2 regions of the Pseudomonas sp. SWRI51 genome follow, and region 2 is predicted to be linked to the other one. Evidence: predicted binding sites of a transcription regulator. Region 2 holds the regulator's gene; the other holds the start of a gene.

Region 1 (6,556 bases), on a different contig from region 2:
CAGGCGATCAGCACCACACCAAACCAGTCCATGCCACGGCGCCCCGCAGACAGCGCGCCGGTCATCGCCTCAGCAGTGATGGCGATGAGGTAAAGCATCAACAACATGTTTCGAGCCCAGAAAAGAAATGAAAAGCTGCAAGCTGTAGGCAAAAGCCCATGGCCCGGTAACATCACCCGGCCCCAAGGACGCTGCCGACCCGCTGCGGCTTGCGGCTTACACCTTGATGAAGTGCTCGCGGTAGTGGCGCAGTTCTGCGATCGACTCGCGAATGTCGTCCAGGGCCAGGTGGGTGCCGCCCTTCTGGAAGCTGTCACGCACCTCTGGCGCCCAGCGCGCGGCGAGCTCCTTGAGGGTCGAAACGTCCAGGTTGCGGTAGTGGAAGTAGTTTTCCAGCGCACGCATGTGGCGATAAAGGAAGCGACGGTCCTGGCAGATGCTGTTGCCGCAGATCGGCGACTTGCCTTTGGGCACCCACTGCTCAAGGAATGCGATGGTCTGCGCCTCGGCCTCGGCCATGCTGACCTTGCTCTCGCGCACACGCTGGGTCAGGCCCGAGTTGCCGTGGGTGCGGGTATTCCACTCATCCATGAGCGCCAGCACTTCGTCGCTGTGATGGATGGCGATCACCGGGCCTTCGGCCAAGGTGTTCAGTTGGCTGTCGGTGACGATGGTAGCCATCTCGATGATGACATCGTGATCAGGGTCCAGACCGGTCATTTCCAGATCGATCCAGATCAGGTTCTGTGGGTTTTGCATGAAGGGCTCCTCGGATAGGCCGCCATAGTAGCCTAGCGCGGCTGGCGATGGGCGCACCGTGCTAGACTGCGAACCGTTTTCCTATTGCATGCCGACACGGAACCTTCATGGCCAAACGCCAGCTCAACCGCCGCCAGAACTGGCGCATCGAAAAGATCCAAGGTGAACGCGCCGCCCGCGCCGCCAAACGCGAGCAGCACGCGCTGCAGGAGCTTGAAGGCGGCGATCTGGGGCCTGAGCAGTTGGGCCTGGTCATCGCCCACTTTGGCGTTCAGGTAGAAGTCGAAGCACAGGACGGCGACGTCGCCGGCCAGGTATTCCGCTGCCACCTGCGGGCCAACCTCCCTGCATTGGTCACAGGCGACCGCGTGGTGTGGCGTGCCGGCAACCAGGGTATCGGCGTGATCGTGGCGCAGATGCCACGCACCACCGAGCTGTGCCGGCCAAACAACCATGGGCAGCTCAAACCGGTCGCCTCCAACGTTGACTTGATCGTCATCGTCTTCGCTCCGGCGCCCGAGCCGCACCCCAACCTGATCGACCGCTACCTGGTAGCCGCCGAGCACGCCGGCATTCGCCCGCTGCTGCTGCTGAACAAGGCCGACCTGATCAACGACGACAACGCGCCAGTGCTCAACGCCATGCTTGAGGTGTACCGCGGCCTCGGCTACCCGCTGCTGGAAGTGTCGGCGCACCACGGTGACGGCATGCAACGCCTGCAGCAGGCGCTCGATGGGCACATCAGCGTGTTCGTAGGGCAGTCGGGGGTGGGCAAGTCGTCGCTGGTCAACAGCCTGCTGCCGGACGCCGGCACCCGCGTTGGCGACTTGTCGGAATGGTCGGGCCAGGGTACCCACACCACCACCACCGCGCGGCTGTATCACTTCCCCAACGGCGGCGACCTGATCGACTCACCGGGTATCCGCGAGTTCGGCCTGGGGCATGTCAGCCGTGATGACGTCGAGGACGGCTTCATCGAGTTCCGCGAGCTGATCGGCAACTGCCGCTTCCGCGACTGCAAGCACGACCGCGAACCTGGCTGCGCACTGCTCAAGGGCCTTGAAGAAGGCCGGGTAACCCAGCAGCGCATGAACAGCTACCGCTCGATCATCGCCAGCCTGCCGCAGGATAGCTACTAGCCGTTGTCGTTGGAGCGGTCATGAAAAGGGCCGCATCAGCGTAATACTGCTCACTTGAGATCGCCGGGGCCGCTTTGCGGCCCATCGCGGCACAAGGCCGCTCCTACAGAAGACCGTAGTCCCAGGCAGGAGCGGCCTTGTGTCGCGATGGGCTGCACGGCAGCCCCGAGTGAACAGCATCACCGCATCAGCGGCCCTTCTCAGTTACTGCTCTTTGGCATCGTCCATCTTCAACACACCATCTTCGAAGATGTTCAGCTTCTGCCGAAGCTCACGCGGCTGCATCGGTGCACCGGCATCGCCAGGTGTCGCCGCGCCAGGTGTAGCACCCGCCGGCGGTGTAGCGGACGGAGCCTCTGGCGTACCCTGCTCGCCTTCGATGTCGCGCTGGGCCTTTTTGGTCAGCACGATGATATCGATACGGCGGTTGACCGGGTTGAACGGGTTCTTGCGGTCAAACAGCGACGACGACGCATACCCCACCACCCGCGCCACCTGCCCGTCCGGGTAGCCACCGGCCACCAGGGCGCGGCGCGCAGCGTTGGCGCGGTTGGCCGACAATTCCCAGTTGCCGAAATCACCCATCCCGGCAAACGGCTTGGCATCGGTGTGGCCACTGACACTGATCTTGTTCGGCACCGCCTTGATGGTGTCGGCCATGGCCAGCAAAATGTCTTCGAAATACGGCTGCAGTCGCGCGCTGCCGATGTCGAACATCGGCCGGTTCTCGGCATCCATGATCTGGATGCGCAGGCCGTCCTGGGTAATCTCGAACAGGATCTGGTCCTTGAACTTCTGCAGTTGCGGGTTCTCTTCGACCTTGTTCTGCAGCTCTTGCAACAGCAGTTCGAGGCGCTCGCGCTCAACCTGCTCGGCCAGGGTCTCGACCTTGTCCTTGTCCAGCTGCAGGCTGGTGTCAGGGGTAGGTTCGGATTTGACTTCCGGGTTGATGGTCTTTTCGGGTGCCAGCTCCGGCGTACCGCCCAGGTCGATGATGTAGGGCGTGCCGCTTTCGGAGAAGCCGATCGGGTCCTTGAAGTAGCCGGCGATGGCCAGCTTCTGCTCGGGGGTGGCGGTCGACAGCAGCCACAGTACAAGGAAAAACGCCATCATCGCCGTCGCGAAGTCGGCGAAGGCGATTTTCCAGGCACCGCCATGGTGCCCGCCACCGAAGCGCTTGACGCGCTTGATGATTATCGGCTGGTTGTTTTCCATGACTCAGCGACCGCGAACTGCTTGTTCCAGCTCGGCAAAGCTCGGACGGTGCTTGGGGTACAGCACCTTGCGCCCGAATTCCACGGCCAGCGACGGCGGCATGCCCGAGGCCGAAGCCACCAGCGACGCCTTGATCGATTCGTACAGGTTCACTTCTTCCTTGGCATCGTGCTCCAGGCACTTGGCCAGCGGGCCGAAGAAGCCATAGGCCGCCAGAATACCGAAGAAGGTACCCACCAACGCCGCACCGACGTGCAGCCCGATGGACGCCTGATCGCCGTCACCCAGCGAAGCCATGGTCACCACGATACCCAGTACTGCCGCGACGATACCGAAGCCGGGCATGCCGTCGGCGATGCCGTTGACCGCATGGGATGGGTGCTCGAGCTCTTCCTTCAGGCTCAGCAGTTCCATGTCGAACAGGCCTTCGAGCTCGTGGGGCGCCATGTTGCCGGTGGACATGATGCGCAGGTAGTCGCAGATATACGCGGTCATGCGCTCATCGCCCAGTACCGCTGGGTACTTGGCGAAGATCGGGCTGGACGAGGCGTCTTCGATGTCGCCCTCGATGGCCATCATGCCCTCGCGGCGACTCTTGTTGAGAATTTCGTACACCAGGCCCAGCACCTCAAGGTAGAAGGTGTGGGTGAAGCGGCTGCCGAACATCTTCAGCGACTTCTTGAGCACGTGCATGGTCATCCAACCAGGGTTGGCCTGGAGGAACGCGCCAAGCGCCGCGCCACCGATGATCAGCACTTCAAATGGCTGAATCAGTGCAGCGATCTTGCCGTGGGAAAGCACGTACCCGCCGAGCACGCTCGCGAATACGACGATGATGCCGATAATCTTAGCCATAGGTTCAAAGCACTTGCTGTCGTGGTCAGGGTCGGGGACGGGAGCTTTAAAACTCTTCTTCTACTTATCGGCAGAACTGCGCCAGACTATAGCCACTCCAAGCGAAAAGCCAGTTCGGACTGATGTCAAAATGCCAATTGAAACCAAGGTACCAACTCGCGTCCCTTCAAGTCTTGAGGCTTGGGTAAAGCTGCTCGACGGGGTGCGCATACCCATCCCCAAAGAGAGCCATGACCGCGTCCTGCAGGCAATCAACGACAGCCGCCGGTCGATGCGCGAGATCGCCGACCTGATGCAGGACAGCCCGGCCCTGGCGCTGTGCGTGATGCGCGAGGCCAATCACCCGGCCAACGCCAGCCAGGCCGCGCCCGCCGAAAGCCTCGAAGTGGCACTCACCCGCCTGGGCCTGAGCCGCGCCAGCGAGCTGTTGGCCCGCCTGCCGGCGGTGCCCGGCGATGACATCCCGCCCGTGCTGCGCCAGTTTCTGTTGATCAGCCAGCATGCCACCCAGCAGGCCAACGGCTTGTTCGGTGCGCGCCTGGCGCGCCTGTGGCAAGACATCCATTGGGGCAGCCTGCTGTTTTTGTCACCGATGTGGGCCATGGCCCTGGCCTACCCCAAGCTGCTCGATGCGTGGGAGCTGCGGGTTATCCACAAGAGCGAGGATGCTGCCGAGGTCGAGCACGAGCTGTTCGGCGTACGCCTGATGCCGCTGTGCCAAGCCGTTGCCGAGCACTGGCGGCTGCCGGGCTGGGTGACCCAGGGCTACCACCTGCTGCTCGAAGAACGCGAATTGCTGGCCCAGGTGCTGAACATCGCCCGTGAGCCCGACCCGCTGGTGCAGCAGCACCGCCTTGACGAAGAGCCGGCGCTGCGGCGCTGGTTCAACCAGCCGCCCAACACCGTGCTGCTGGCCAACGGCCTGGCGCTGGCCGCCCAGGTGGGCTGGGACAACCCGCACCTGCTGCGCTGGCAGTTGCTGACCGCGCTGTACCTGCAGACCTCGCTGGACGACGTCCAGCAGCAGGTTCACCAGCAGGCCGCCGCCAGTGCCCGCCATCATGCCCGCCACGCGCTGTTCCACCCGGCCGAGGCGTTGATCTGGCCCTGGCACCAGCGCCGCCCGCACCCGGACATGCTCACCCCGCCACCGCCCAAAACCGAAGACCTCGCCCGCTGGCGCGCGCTGTGCCAAGAGCTGCTGAGCCAGCCGACGTCGTTCAGCAACACCGTGCACCTGGCCAGCCATGCCCGCGAAGCGCTGCAAGCATGCGGCATGGAGCGGGTGATGCTGCTGAGCCTGGACAAGGCCTGCGACTACCTGCGCGTGCAGCAAATCGCCGGGCTGCCTGCCGAGGCCAGCACCATGGCGTTGCCGGTGGGCCAGAACAAACTGCTGAAAAAGCTCATGGCCCAGGCCGGCCAGCTGCGCCTGACCCCAGACAACCACGCGCAATTCTCGGCCTTGCTGCCGGCGCCGCTGCGCGCGTTCTTCCGTGGCGAGCACCTGCTGTTGCGCTCGCTGGCAGTGAACAACCAGGTGCTGATGCTGGCAGTGGCCGACCAAGGCGGCAAACCGCTGGCCGATGTCGGTGTGCAGGCGTTTGGTAAAACCGCGCAATGCATCGAGCGTGCCCTGGCAGTGTTTGCCAGTCGCAATGCGTGAGCCTTGCGCTACAATCGCCTCTCTTTGCACCCCGGAGACCGTGGATGACTGACTTTTCCGGCTTGCCCCTGGTGATCGAAGCGGCTGAGCTGCTACCGCGCCTTGGCTCGCAGCAGCTGATTCTGGTCGACCTGAGCAGCGCCAACCGCTATGTCAGCGGGCATATCCCCGGGGCGCGCTTTGTCGAAGGCAAGCGCACGCAACTCGGCCAGCCGCCAGCCCCGGGCCTGCTGCCGGCCCAGGCTGACCTTGAAAAACTGTTCAGCGAACTCGGCCACCGTGACGATGCCGTCTATGTGGTGTACGACGACGAAGGCGGCGGTTGGGCCGGGCGCTTCATCTGGCTGCTCGATGTCATCGGCCACACCCGCTACCACTACCTGAACGGCGGTATTCAGGCCTGGCCTGCCGACCTGTTGTCCACCGACGTGCCTGCGCCTGGCAATACTCCCGTGCGCTTGCAGCTCCACAGCGAGCCAACTGCCACCCGTGAATACCTGCAAAGCCGCCTGGGCGCCGATGACCTGGTCATCTGGGATGCCCGCGGCCCACAGGAATTCAACGGCGAGAAGGTGCTTGCCGCCAAAGGCGGGCACATCCCCGGCGCGATCAATTTCGAATGGACCGCCGGCATGGACCTCAACGACCACCTGCGCATCCGCAAGGACATCGCCCAAGTGCTCGAACAACTGGGCATCACCCCTGACAAAGAGGTGATCACCCATTGCCAGACCCACCGCCGCTCCGGCTTCACCTACCTGGTGGCCAAAGCCCTCGGCTACCCACGTATCAAGGCCTATGCCGGTTCGTGGAGCGAATGGGGCAACCACCCGGACACGCCTGTAGAAGTTTAAGGAACCCGCATGAAATCCCGTCTGTTCATCATCAGCCAGCACCTGTTGCCGCACCACCTGCTGTCGCG
Region 2 (9,916 bases):
TTCGTTGATCGAGGCAGCCCAGCGTCAGGAGATGCAGGGCCAGCCGGCCATCCTTCTGGTGGCCGGCCCGATCCGGGCCATGCTGTCGCGCTTCGGCCGCCTGGCTGTACCGAATTTGCATGTTTTGGCGTATCAGGAAATACCTGACAACAAGCAAGTCACCATCGTTGCCACCGTGGGCCCAAATGGCTGAGGTAGTGGGTTATGCAAGTTAAGCGTTTTTTCGCCGCCGATATGCGTCAGGCCATGAAACTGGTCCGCGATGAGCTTGGCGCCGATGCCGCGATCATCGGCAACCGGCGCATTGCAGGCGGTGTCGAGCTGACGGCCGCGCTGGACTACAAGCTGTCCGCGCTGGCGCCGCGCGTGCCCAACGTCGAGCTCGAAGACGAACTGCGCAAGACCCAGTCCCGCATCGTTACCGCCCAAGCCGAAATCAGCGGCCGCAACGAGCTGGGCGACGGCAATCGTCAACTGTTCGCCGGCCAGTCGCTGACCGCCTCCGAGCCGCTGGTAGAGCCGCATGTCGAGGCGCCGCAAGCGGCACCTGCGCCGGCACCGGCCCCGGTCGAAGCGCGCTTGCTGGACGCCATGCGCTCAGAACTTTCGGGCCTGCGCGAACTGCTTGAAGTGCAGCTCGGCTCGCTGGCCTGGGGCCAACTGCAAGGCAGCAAACCGCAGCAGGCCAACCTGTGGCGCCGTTTGCAGCGCCTGGGCTTGTCCGGCGGGCTGGCCCGTGAACTGCTCGAACTGACCGCTGGCATCGAAGAGCCGCGCCAAGCCTGGCGCATGGTGCTTGCGCACTTGGCGCGCATGATCGAAGTGCCGCAGATCGAACCGATCGAGGAGGGCGGGGTCATCGCCATGGTCGGCCCGGCCGGCATGGGCAAGACTACCACCCTGGCCAAGCTGGCTGCGCGCTACGTGCTCAAGTACGGCGCCAACAACCTGGCCCTGGTGAGCATGGACAGCTTCCGTATCGGCGCCCAGGAGCAGCTCAAGACCCTTGGGCGCATCCTCAACGTCTCGGTAACCTACGTCGACCCGGGCGAGTCCCTGGCCCAGGCGCTAGAGCCGCTGCTGCGCAAGCGTGTGGTGCTGATCGACACCGCCGGCCTGCAAGCCAGCGACCCGGCACTGCGCATGCAGCTCGAAACGCTGGCAGGGCGAGGCATTGCCTCGAAGAATTATCTGGTCATGGCCACCACCAGCCAGAAACAGGTGCTGACCGCCGCCTACCACAGCTACAAGCGCTGCGGCCTGGCCGGTTGCATCCTGACCAAGCTCGATGAAACGGCCTGCCTCGGCGAAGTGCTGAGCCTGGCCATCAGCCATGAGTTGCCGATTGCCTATCTGACCGATGGCCCGCGCATCCCTGAAGACCTGCAACTGCCGCGCAAGCACCAACTGGTGAGCCGCGCCGTCAGTGTGCAGATGCAAGACGAGCCCAGCGAGGAGGCCATGGCCGACATGTTCGCTGATCTCTACCACAACCCTGGCAAGCGGGTGGGTTGAGGTGAAAACGGTAAAAAGTACCTACATCATGGGGTTGCCCGGCAGATCCGTGGCGTCGAGCGTTCAGCCTCCTGAGTGGCCTGGGTTCAAGCGAGACAAGGTAATCAGAAGACATGGGTAGCATGCATCCCGTACAGGTGATCGCCGTCACCGGTGGTAAAGGTGGCGTCGGCAAGACCAACGTTTCAGTGAACCTGTCCCTGGCACTGGCCGAGCTCGGCCGCCGGGTCATGCTGCTTGATGCCGACCTGGGCCTGGCCAATGTCGACGTGCTGCTCGGTCTGACCCCCAAACACACCCTTGCCGATGTCATGGAAGGGCGCTGTGAGCTGCGCGATGTGCTGCTGCAGGGGCCAGGTGGGGTACGTATCGTCCCGGCTGCCTCCGGCACGCAGAGCATGGTGCACCTGGCGCCGGCCCAGCACGCTGGCCTGATTCAGGCGTTCAGCGATGTTGGCGACAATCTCGATGTGCTGGTCATCGACACCGCTGCCGGCATCGGTGACTCGGTAGTCAGTTTTGTGCGCGCCGCGCAGGAAGTGCTGCTGGTGGTGTGCGACGAGCCTACCTCGATCACCGACGCCTACGCCCTGATCAAGCTGCTCAACCGCGATTACGGCATGAACCGCTTCCGCGTGCTGGCCAACATGGCACAAAGCCCGCAGGAAGGGCGCAACCTGTTTGCCAAGTTGACCAAGGTCACGGACCGCTTCCTCGACGTCGCCCTACAATACGTCGGCGCCGTGCCTTACGACGAATGCGTTCGCAAGGCGGTGCAGAAGCAGCGGGCGGTCTATGAGGCCTTCCCTCGGTCCAAGTGTGCGCTGGCTTTCAAGGCCATCGCGCAGAAGGTCGATAGCTGGCCGCTGCCTGCCAACCCGCGTGGGCATCTGGAGTTTTTCGTCGAGCGTCTGGTGCAGCCGACCAGTGCGGGGCCAGTACTATGAATTCGAGCGGTTTCAAGATGTACAGCAAGGCGTCCAAGGACGCGCAGTACGAGCTGGTTGAACGCTACGCGCCGCTGGTCAAACGCATCGCCTATCACCTGCTGGCGCGTCTGCCGGCCAACGTGCAGGTCGAAGACCTCATCCAGGCCGGCATGATCGGCCTGCTGGAAGTGGCCAACAAGTATGACGCCAGCAAGGGCGCCAGCTTCGAAACCTACGCCGGTATCCGCATCCGCGGAGCGATGCTCGACGAGGTCCGCAAAGGTGACTGGGCGCCACGTTCGGTGCATCGAAATACGCGCATGGTCAGTGATGCAATGCGCTGTGTTGAAGCAAGAACTGGCCGTGACGCTAAAGATCACGAGGTTGCTGCCGAACTCCAATTGAGTCTCGATGATTACTACGGGATTCTGAACGATACCTTGGGCAGCCGACTGTTCAGTTTCGACGACCTTTTGCAGGACGGCGAACATGAAGGGTTGCACGAGGATGGAGTGAGCGGACAGCTTGAGCCATCGCGTGATCTGGAAGACGAGCGCTTCCAGCGTGCCCTGGCCGATGCGATCGCCAACCTGCCGGAGCGCGAGCGCCTGGTACTGGCGCTGTACTACGACGAAGAGCTGAACCTCAAGGAAATCGGTGAGGTCCTGGGGGTCAGCGAATCGCGTGTCAGCCAGTTGCACAGCCAATGTGCAGCTCGGCTGCGCAGCCGCCTTGGGGAATGGCGCGCGCGTTGAACCCAGGTTCAGTGCAGTCGTTTATTTTTGTAGTGCCGAATTGATTGAGCGCGCGCTCGGCGCCGAGCGCGTTAAAGACTGCTTGGAGGTCTAATTGAACAAAGACATGAAAATCCTCATCGTTGACGACTTTTCGACGATGCGGCGGATCATCAAGAACCTGTTGCGTGATCTGGGCTTCACCAATGTCAAGGAAGCCGATGACGGCAACACGGCACTGCCGATGCTCCATAGCGAGAACTTCGACTTCCTCGTGACCGACTGGAACATGCCTGGCATGACCGGTATCGACCTGTTGCGCGCAGTGCGCGCCGACGAGCGCCTCAAGCACCTTCCCGTGCTGATGGTGACCGCCGAAGCCAAGCGCGAGCAGATCATTGAAGCGGCCCAGGCCGGCGTCAACGGTTACGTGGTCAAGCCTTTCACCGCCCAGGCGCTGAAAGAAAAGATCGAAAAGATCTTCGAACGCGTCAACGGCTGAGCCACGTCAGGGGGCGCAAGCAATGGAGTCAACCAACAACTCTTTGGGTGAGTTTGAAACGACCCTGAAGAAGCATGCCCAGGAACTGGTCGAGAGCCTCGAGCGCGGCCGGTTCGGTGATGCCGTGCAGCTTATTCACCAACTGAACCAGACCCGCGACCGCGGGCTGTATCAGGAAGTCGGCAAGCTCACACGCGAATTGCACAGCGCAATCGTCAACTTCCATATCGACCCGGCAACGCCGCAGGCCGAGGAAGTGTCGCAGATCACTGACGCCACCGAGCGCCTCTCCTATGTGGTTCGCCTCACTGAAGGCGCGGCCAACCGCACCATGGACCTGGCCGAGGCGTGCACCCCGGTGCTCAACGACCTGGCCAGCGAGGCGCGCAGCTTGTCCACCGACTGGCAGCGCTTCATGCGCCGCGAAGTGGAAGCGACGGAGTTCCGTGAATTGGTCAAGCGTGTCGACAGTTTCCTGACGCATAGCGCTGAAGGTAACCAGAAAGTCGCCGGCCACCTCAACGAGATTGTCCTGGCTCAGGACTATCAGGACCTCACCGGTCAAGTGATCAAGCGCGTCACTGCGCTGGTTACCGAAGTTGAAAGCAACCTGCTCAAGCTCGTGCTCATGGCCAGTCAAGTCGATCGGTTTGCCGGTATCGAACATGACCACGAGCAGCTGCGTGCTGAAAAAGATGAAGAAAAACATCCAACTCGGGGTGAAGGTCCGCAGATTCATGCCGATAAGCGTGAAGACGTCGTGTCCAGCCAGGACGATGTTGACGATTTGCTGTCCAGCCTGGGTTTTTAAGGAGCACGTTTAATGAGCTTCGGCGCCGATGAAGAAATCCTTCAGGATTTCCTGGTAGAAGCCGGCGAAATCCTCGAGCTTTTGTCCGAGCAGCTGGTCGAGCTGGAAAGCCGACCGGACGATGCGGACTTGCTCAATGCGATTTTCCGCGGTTTCCACACTGTTAAAGGGGGCGCCGGCTTCCTTCAGCTCAACGAGTTGGTGGAGTGCTGCCATATCGCGGAGAACGTCTTCGACATCTTGCGCAAAGGTGAGCGCCGGGTCGACGCCGAGCTGATGGACGTGGTGCTCGAAGCACTCGACACGGTCAACAGCATGTTCAGCCAGGTGCGCGAGCGCACCCAGGTTACCCCCGCTACCCGTGAGCTGCTGGCGGCGCTGTCGCGCCTTGCCGAGCCGGGTAGCGCGGCACCTGCACCTGTGGTCGAGCCTGAGCCTGTGGTCGAGGCCGCTGCTGAGGCGGACATCACCGACACCGAGTTCGAGCAATTGCTCGATTCGCTCGACGCGGTCAAGGCCCAAGCTGCCCAAAGCGAGCAGGCGCAAGGCCAGGCAGTCAGCGCCGAAGGTGACGAGATCACCGATTCGGAGTTTGAATCGCTGCTTGACCAGTTGCACGGCAAAGGCCAGTTCTCGGCACCCGCCGTGGCCAGCGCTCCCGCTGCCGCTCCGGCCGCCGGCAGCGATGAAATCACCGATGACGAGTTCGAGTCGCTGCTCGACCAGTTGCACGGCAAAGGCACCTTCGCCGTTGACGCGCTGCCGGCTGCAAGCGCAGCGCCTGCTGGCGCCACCGCCAGCGGTGACGAAATCAGCGAGCATGAATTCGAAGCGCTGCTGGACCAGTTGCACGGCAAAGGCAAATTTGCCGCCGACGCCGTTGCCGCCGAAGCGCCTGCTGCAGCTGCAGCGGTAGCCGCAGCGCCCAAGGCTGAAGCCAAGCCGGCACCGGCTGCCGCACCCGCACCGGCCCCAGCTGCCAAACCTGCCGCCGCCGCAGCGCCTGCTGCAGCTCCGGCCCGCGCCCCGGCACCTGCTGGCGAGAAACACGGTGCCAGCGAAGCGGAAACCACCGTACGGGTCGATACCGCACGCCTGGACGAGATCATGAACATGGTCGGCGAACTGGTGCTGGTGCGTAACCGCCTGGTGCGCCTGGGCCTGAACAGCGGCGACGAGGCCATGTCCAAGGCCGTCTCCAACCTCGATGTGGTCACTGCCGACCTGCAGACCGCGGTCATGAAGACGCGCATGCAGCCGATCAAGAAGGTCTTCGGGCGCTTCCCGCGTCTGGTTCGCGACCTGGCGCGCCAGCTCAAGAAAGAGATCAACCTGGAGCTGGTCGGCGAAGAGACCGACCTGGACAAGAACCTGGTCGAGGCCTTGGCCGACCCGCTGGTCCACTTGGTGCGTAACGCGGTCGACCACGGTGTCGAGATGCCGGACGAGCGTGAAGCGTCTGGCAAGGCCCGCACTGGCCGAGTGGTGCTGTCGGCCGAACAGGAAGGCGACCACATCCTGCTGTCGATTTCCGATGACGGCAAGGGCATGGACCCAAGCGTGCTGCGTGCCAAGGCCGTTGAAAAAGGCCTGATGGACAAGGATGCAGCCGACCGCCTGAGCGAGTCGGACTGCTACAACCTGATCTTCGCCCCGGGCTTCTCGACCAAGACCGAGATCTCCGACGTGTCCGGCCGTGGTGTCGGCATGGACGTGGTGAAGACCAAGATTTCCCAGCTCAACGGCTCGATCAACATCTTCTCGGCCAAAGGCCAGGGTTCGAAGATCGTCATCAAGGTGCCGCTGACCCTGGCGATCATGCCAACCCTGATGGTGATGCTGGCCAACCAGGCGTTTGCCTTCCCGCTGGTCAACGTCAACGAAATCTTCCACCTCGACCTGTCGCGTACCAACGTGGTCGATGGCCAGGAAGTGGTGATCGTTCGCGACAAGGCGCTGCCGCTGTTCTACCTCAAGCGCTGGCTGGTGCAGAACCAGGAGCACGAAGAGCAGCACGAGGGCCATGTGGTGATCCTGTCGGTCGGCACTCAGCGTATCGGCTTTGTGGTCGACCAGCTGGTAGGCCAGGAAGAAGTGGTGATCAAGCCGCTGGGCAAGATGCTGCAGGGAACGCCAGGCATGTCCGGCGCCACCATTACCGGTGACGGCCGTATTGCGCTGATTCTCGATGTTCCGAGCATGCTCAAGCGTTACGCCGCACGGCGTATTTGATTCTGGTGGCGCGCCCTTGCGGGTGCGCCACTTAATGGAGTGTTTATGGCAGTCAAGGTCCTGGTGGTGGATGATTCCGGTTTCTTCCGCCGCCGTGTCTCGGAAATTCTCTCGGCCGACCCGACCATTCAGGTCGTAGGTACTGCAACCAACGGCAAGGAAGCGATCGAGCAGGCACTGTCGCTCAAGCCCGATGTCATCACCATGGACTATGAAATGCCCATGATGGACGGCATCACCGCCGTACGGCACATCATGCAGCGTTGCCCGACCCCGGTCCTGATGTTCTCCTCGCTCACCCATGAAGGCGCTCGCGTCACCCTGGACGCGCTGGATGCCGGTGCCGTCGACTACCTGCCCAAAAATTTCGAGGACATTTCGCGCAACCCGCAAAAGGTCCAGCAGATGCTCTGCGAGAAGGTTCACACCATCTCGCGCAGCAACCGCCGTTTCAGCGCCTACTCAAGCCCGGCACCTGCCGCAGCGCCGGCTGCCAGCACCCCGGCCGCCGCCAGCAGCCTGCACAGCAGCGCCCCGGCCCCGCGCGCAGCCGCGCCGGCACCTGCCGCCCGTGCGGCTGCGCCCGCCCAGGCGCATTCGCCTGCGCCCAAGCGCAAACCTTACAAACTGGTTGCCATCGGTACCTCCACCGGCGGCCCGGTGGCGCTGCAGCGGGTGCTCACGCAACTGCCCGCCAGCTTCCCGGCGCCTATCGTGCTTATCCAGCACATGCCGGCTGCGTTCACCAAGGCTTTTGCCGAGCGCCTCGACAAGCTGTGCAAGATCAGCGTCAAGGAAGCCGAGGACGGTGACGTACTGCGCCCGGGCCTGGCCCTGCTGGCCCCAGGCGGCAAGCAGATGATGGTCGATGGCCGTGGCACGGTGAAAATCCTGCCCGGTGACGAGCGCCTTAACTACAAGCCTTGCGTTGACATCACTTTTGGTTCGGCCGCCAAGTCCTATGGCGACAAGGTGCTCTCGGTGGTACTCACCGGCATGGGCGCCGATGGCCGCGAAGGCGCACGCCTGCTCAAGCAGGGCGGCAGCACCGTGTGGGCACAGGATGAAGCCAGCTGCGTGATCTACGGCATGCCCATGGCCATCGTCAAAGCCAACCTTGCCGACGCCATCTACAGCCTGGATGAAATCGGCAAGCACCTGGTCGAGGCCTGCGTCTGATGGATGTGCTCAGCCTGATAGGCCTGATCCTGGCGTTCGTCGCCATCGTCGGCGGCAACCTGCTCGAAGGCGGCCACGTCGGCGCGCTGGTCAACGGCCCGGCGGCGTTGATCGTGCTCGGCGGCACTCTGGCGGCAGCGCTGCTGCAGTCGCCGCTGTCGTCGTTCAAGCGCGCCTTGCAGATCGTGCGCTGGATCTTCTTCCCGCCACGGGTGGACCTGGCTGGCGGCATCGACCGCGTGGTCAACTGGAGCCTGACGGCGCGCAAGGAAGGCCTGCTGGGCCTGGAAGGGGTGGCTGATGCCGAGCCCGACCCCTATGCGCGCAAAGGCCTGCAATTGCTGGTGGACGGCGCCGAGCCCGAAGCCATCCGCAGCATCCTTGAAGTTGACTTCATTACCCAGGAAAGCCGCGACATCCAGGCCGCCAAGGTGTTTGAGTGCATGGGCGGCTACGCGCCGACCATCGGCATCATCGGTGCGGTCATGGGCCTGATCCACGTGATGGGCAACCTGGCGGACCCTGCGCAACTGGGCGGCGGCATTGCCGTGGCGTTCGTGGCCACCATTTATGGTGTAGCCAGTGCCAACCTTATCCTGTTGCCGATTGCCAACAAGCTCAAGGCGCTGACCCTGCGCCAGTCGCGTTACCGGGAAATGCTGCTCGAAGGCCTGCTGTCGATCGCCGAAGGCGAAAACCCACGCTCTATCGAGTTGAAGCTGCAAGGCTTCATGGAGTAAGCATGGCTCGCCGTCGTCATACCGAGGAACATGAAAACCACGAGCGCTGGCTGGTGTCGTACGCCGACTTCATTACCTTGCTGTTCGCCTTCTTCGTGGTCATGTACTCGATTTCCTCGATCAACGAGGGCAAGTACAAGCAGATTTCCCAGGCGCTGGTTGGGGTCTTCAATGACCCTGAGCGCAGCGTCAGGCCTATTCCTATCGGTGATGAGCGGCCGCTGACGACAAAACCCGTCGAGCCGTTGATCAAGGACAGCGAACAGACCGACGCAGCCCTTGGCCAGGCCAGCATCGACCCGCTCAAGAGCATTGCCGATGACGTGCGCAGTGCTTTTGGCGACCTGATCAGCAGTAACCAGATGACCGTGCGCGGCAACGAGCTGTGGGTGGAAATCGAACTCAACTCGGCATTGCTGTTCGGCAGTGGCGATGCCATGCCCAGCGATGTGGCCTTCGAGATCATCGAAAAGGTCGCCAATATTCTCAAGCCGTTCGCCAACCCGGTGCACGTCGAAGGCTTTACCGACAACCTGCCGATCCGCACCGCGCAGTACCCGACCAACTGGGAGCTGTCTTCGGCGAGGGCGGCGAGCATCGTGCGCTTGCTGGCCATGGAAGGGGTGAACCCCGGGCGCATGGCGTCGGTGGGCTACGGCGAGTACCAGCCGGTCACCACCAATGACACTGCCGAAGGCCGTGCGCGCAACCGCCGCGTGGTGCTGGTGATTTCACGCAACCTGGAAGTGCGCCGCAGCCTGACCGGCAGTGGCAGCGCCAATGCCACGCCAGATGCCGCGTTGCGCAGGGCTGGCACACAAAGTGCACCAGCCACGCCAGCAGGGTCGACCGGGGGCTGAAGCCGTCAATTCCCCGTCACCGAATATTCAACCGTTCCCGGCAGGGCAGGCGGCCATCCCGGGAGGAAGCAACGCACGATGAGAGTCTGGGCAGTAGCCAATCAAAAGGGTGGCGTTGGCAAGACCACCACCACGATCGCCCTGGCCGGCTTGCTGGCCGAGGCGGGCAAGCGTGTGGTCGTCGTCGACCTCGACCCGCATGGTTCGATGACCAGCTATTTCGGGCACAACCCCGATGCGCTGGAACACAGTTGCTATGACCTGTTCCTGCACAAAGGCGTGGTGCCCGACGGTTTGCCGGGGCAACTGCTGCTGCCGACCAGCGACCAGCGGATTTCCTTGCTGCCTTCAAGCACCGCCTTGGCCGTGCTCGAGCGCCAGTCGCCGGGCCAGAACGGCCTGGGCCTGGTGATC

What was found. Region 2 encodes FliA, which starts transcription of late flagellar genes. Its sites were predicted from a motif close to CTAAAGTTTNNNNNNNNNNNGCCGNTAA; they were not measured.
Region 1: motA (flagellar motor stator protein MotA) is a predicted target of FliA. The motif match lies at 4,033-4,060, and genes of this name have one in related genera.

The regions. Positions count from the first base shown of each region.
Region 1 covers NZ_JABWRG010000043.1:14,610-21,165, reverse strand. Annotated here, with positions in the region: gene HU720_RS14150 (trimeric intracellular cation channel family protein) at 1-107, opposite strand, end outside; gene orn (oligoribonuclease) at 217-759, opposite strand; gene rsgA (small ribosomal subunit biogenesis GTPase RsgA) at 867-1,898, shown strand; gene motB (flagellar motor protein MotB) at 2,103-3,113, opposite strand; gene motA (flagellar motor stator protein MotA) at 3,117-3,968, opposite strand; gene HU720_RS14125 (HDOD domain-containing protein) at 4,099-5,634, shown strand; gene HU720_RS14120 (rhodanese-like domain-containing protein) at 5,679-6,488, shown strand; gene asd (archaetidylserine decarboxylase) at 6,498-6,556, shown strand, end outside.
Region 2 covers NZ_JABWRG010000051.1:20,968-30,883, forward strand. Annotated here, with positions in the region: gene flhA (flagellar biosynthesis protein FlhA) at 1-193, shown strand, start outside; gene flhF (flagellar biosynthesis protein FlhF) at 205-1,515, shown strand; gene fleN (flagellar synthesis regulator FleN) at 1,629-2,462, shown strand; gene fliA (RNA polymerase sigma factor FliA) at 2,459-3,199, shown strand; gene HU720_RS15495 (chemotaxis response regulator CheY) at 3,306-3,680, shown strand; gene HU720_RS15500 (protein phosphatase CheZ) at 3,703-4,491, shown strand; gene HU720_RS15505 (chemotaxis protein CheA) at 4,504-6,723, shown strand; gene HU720_RS15510 (chemotaxis response regulator protein-glutamate methylesterase) at 6,769-7,902, shown strand; gene HU720_RS15515 (flagellar motor protein) at 7,902-8,642, shown strand; gene motD (flagellar motor protein MotD) at 8,645-9,502, shown strand; gene HU720_RS15525 (ParA family protein) at 9,581-9,916, shown strand, end outside.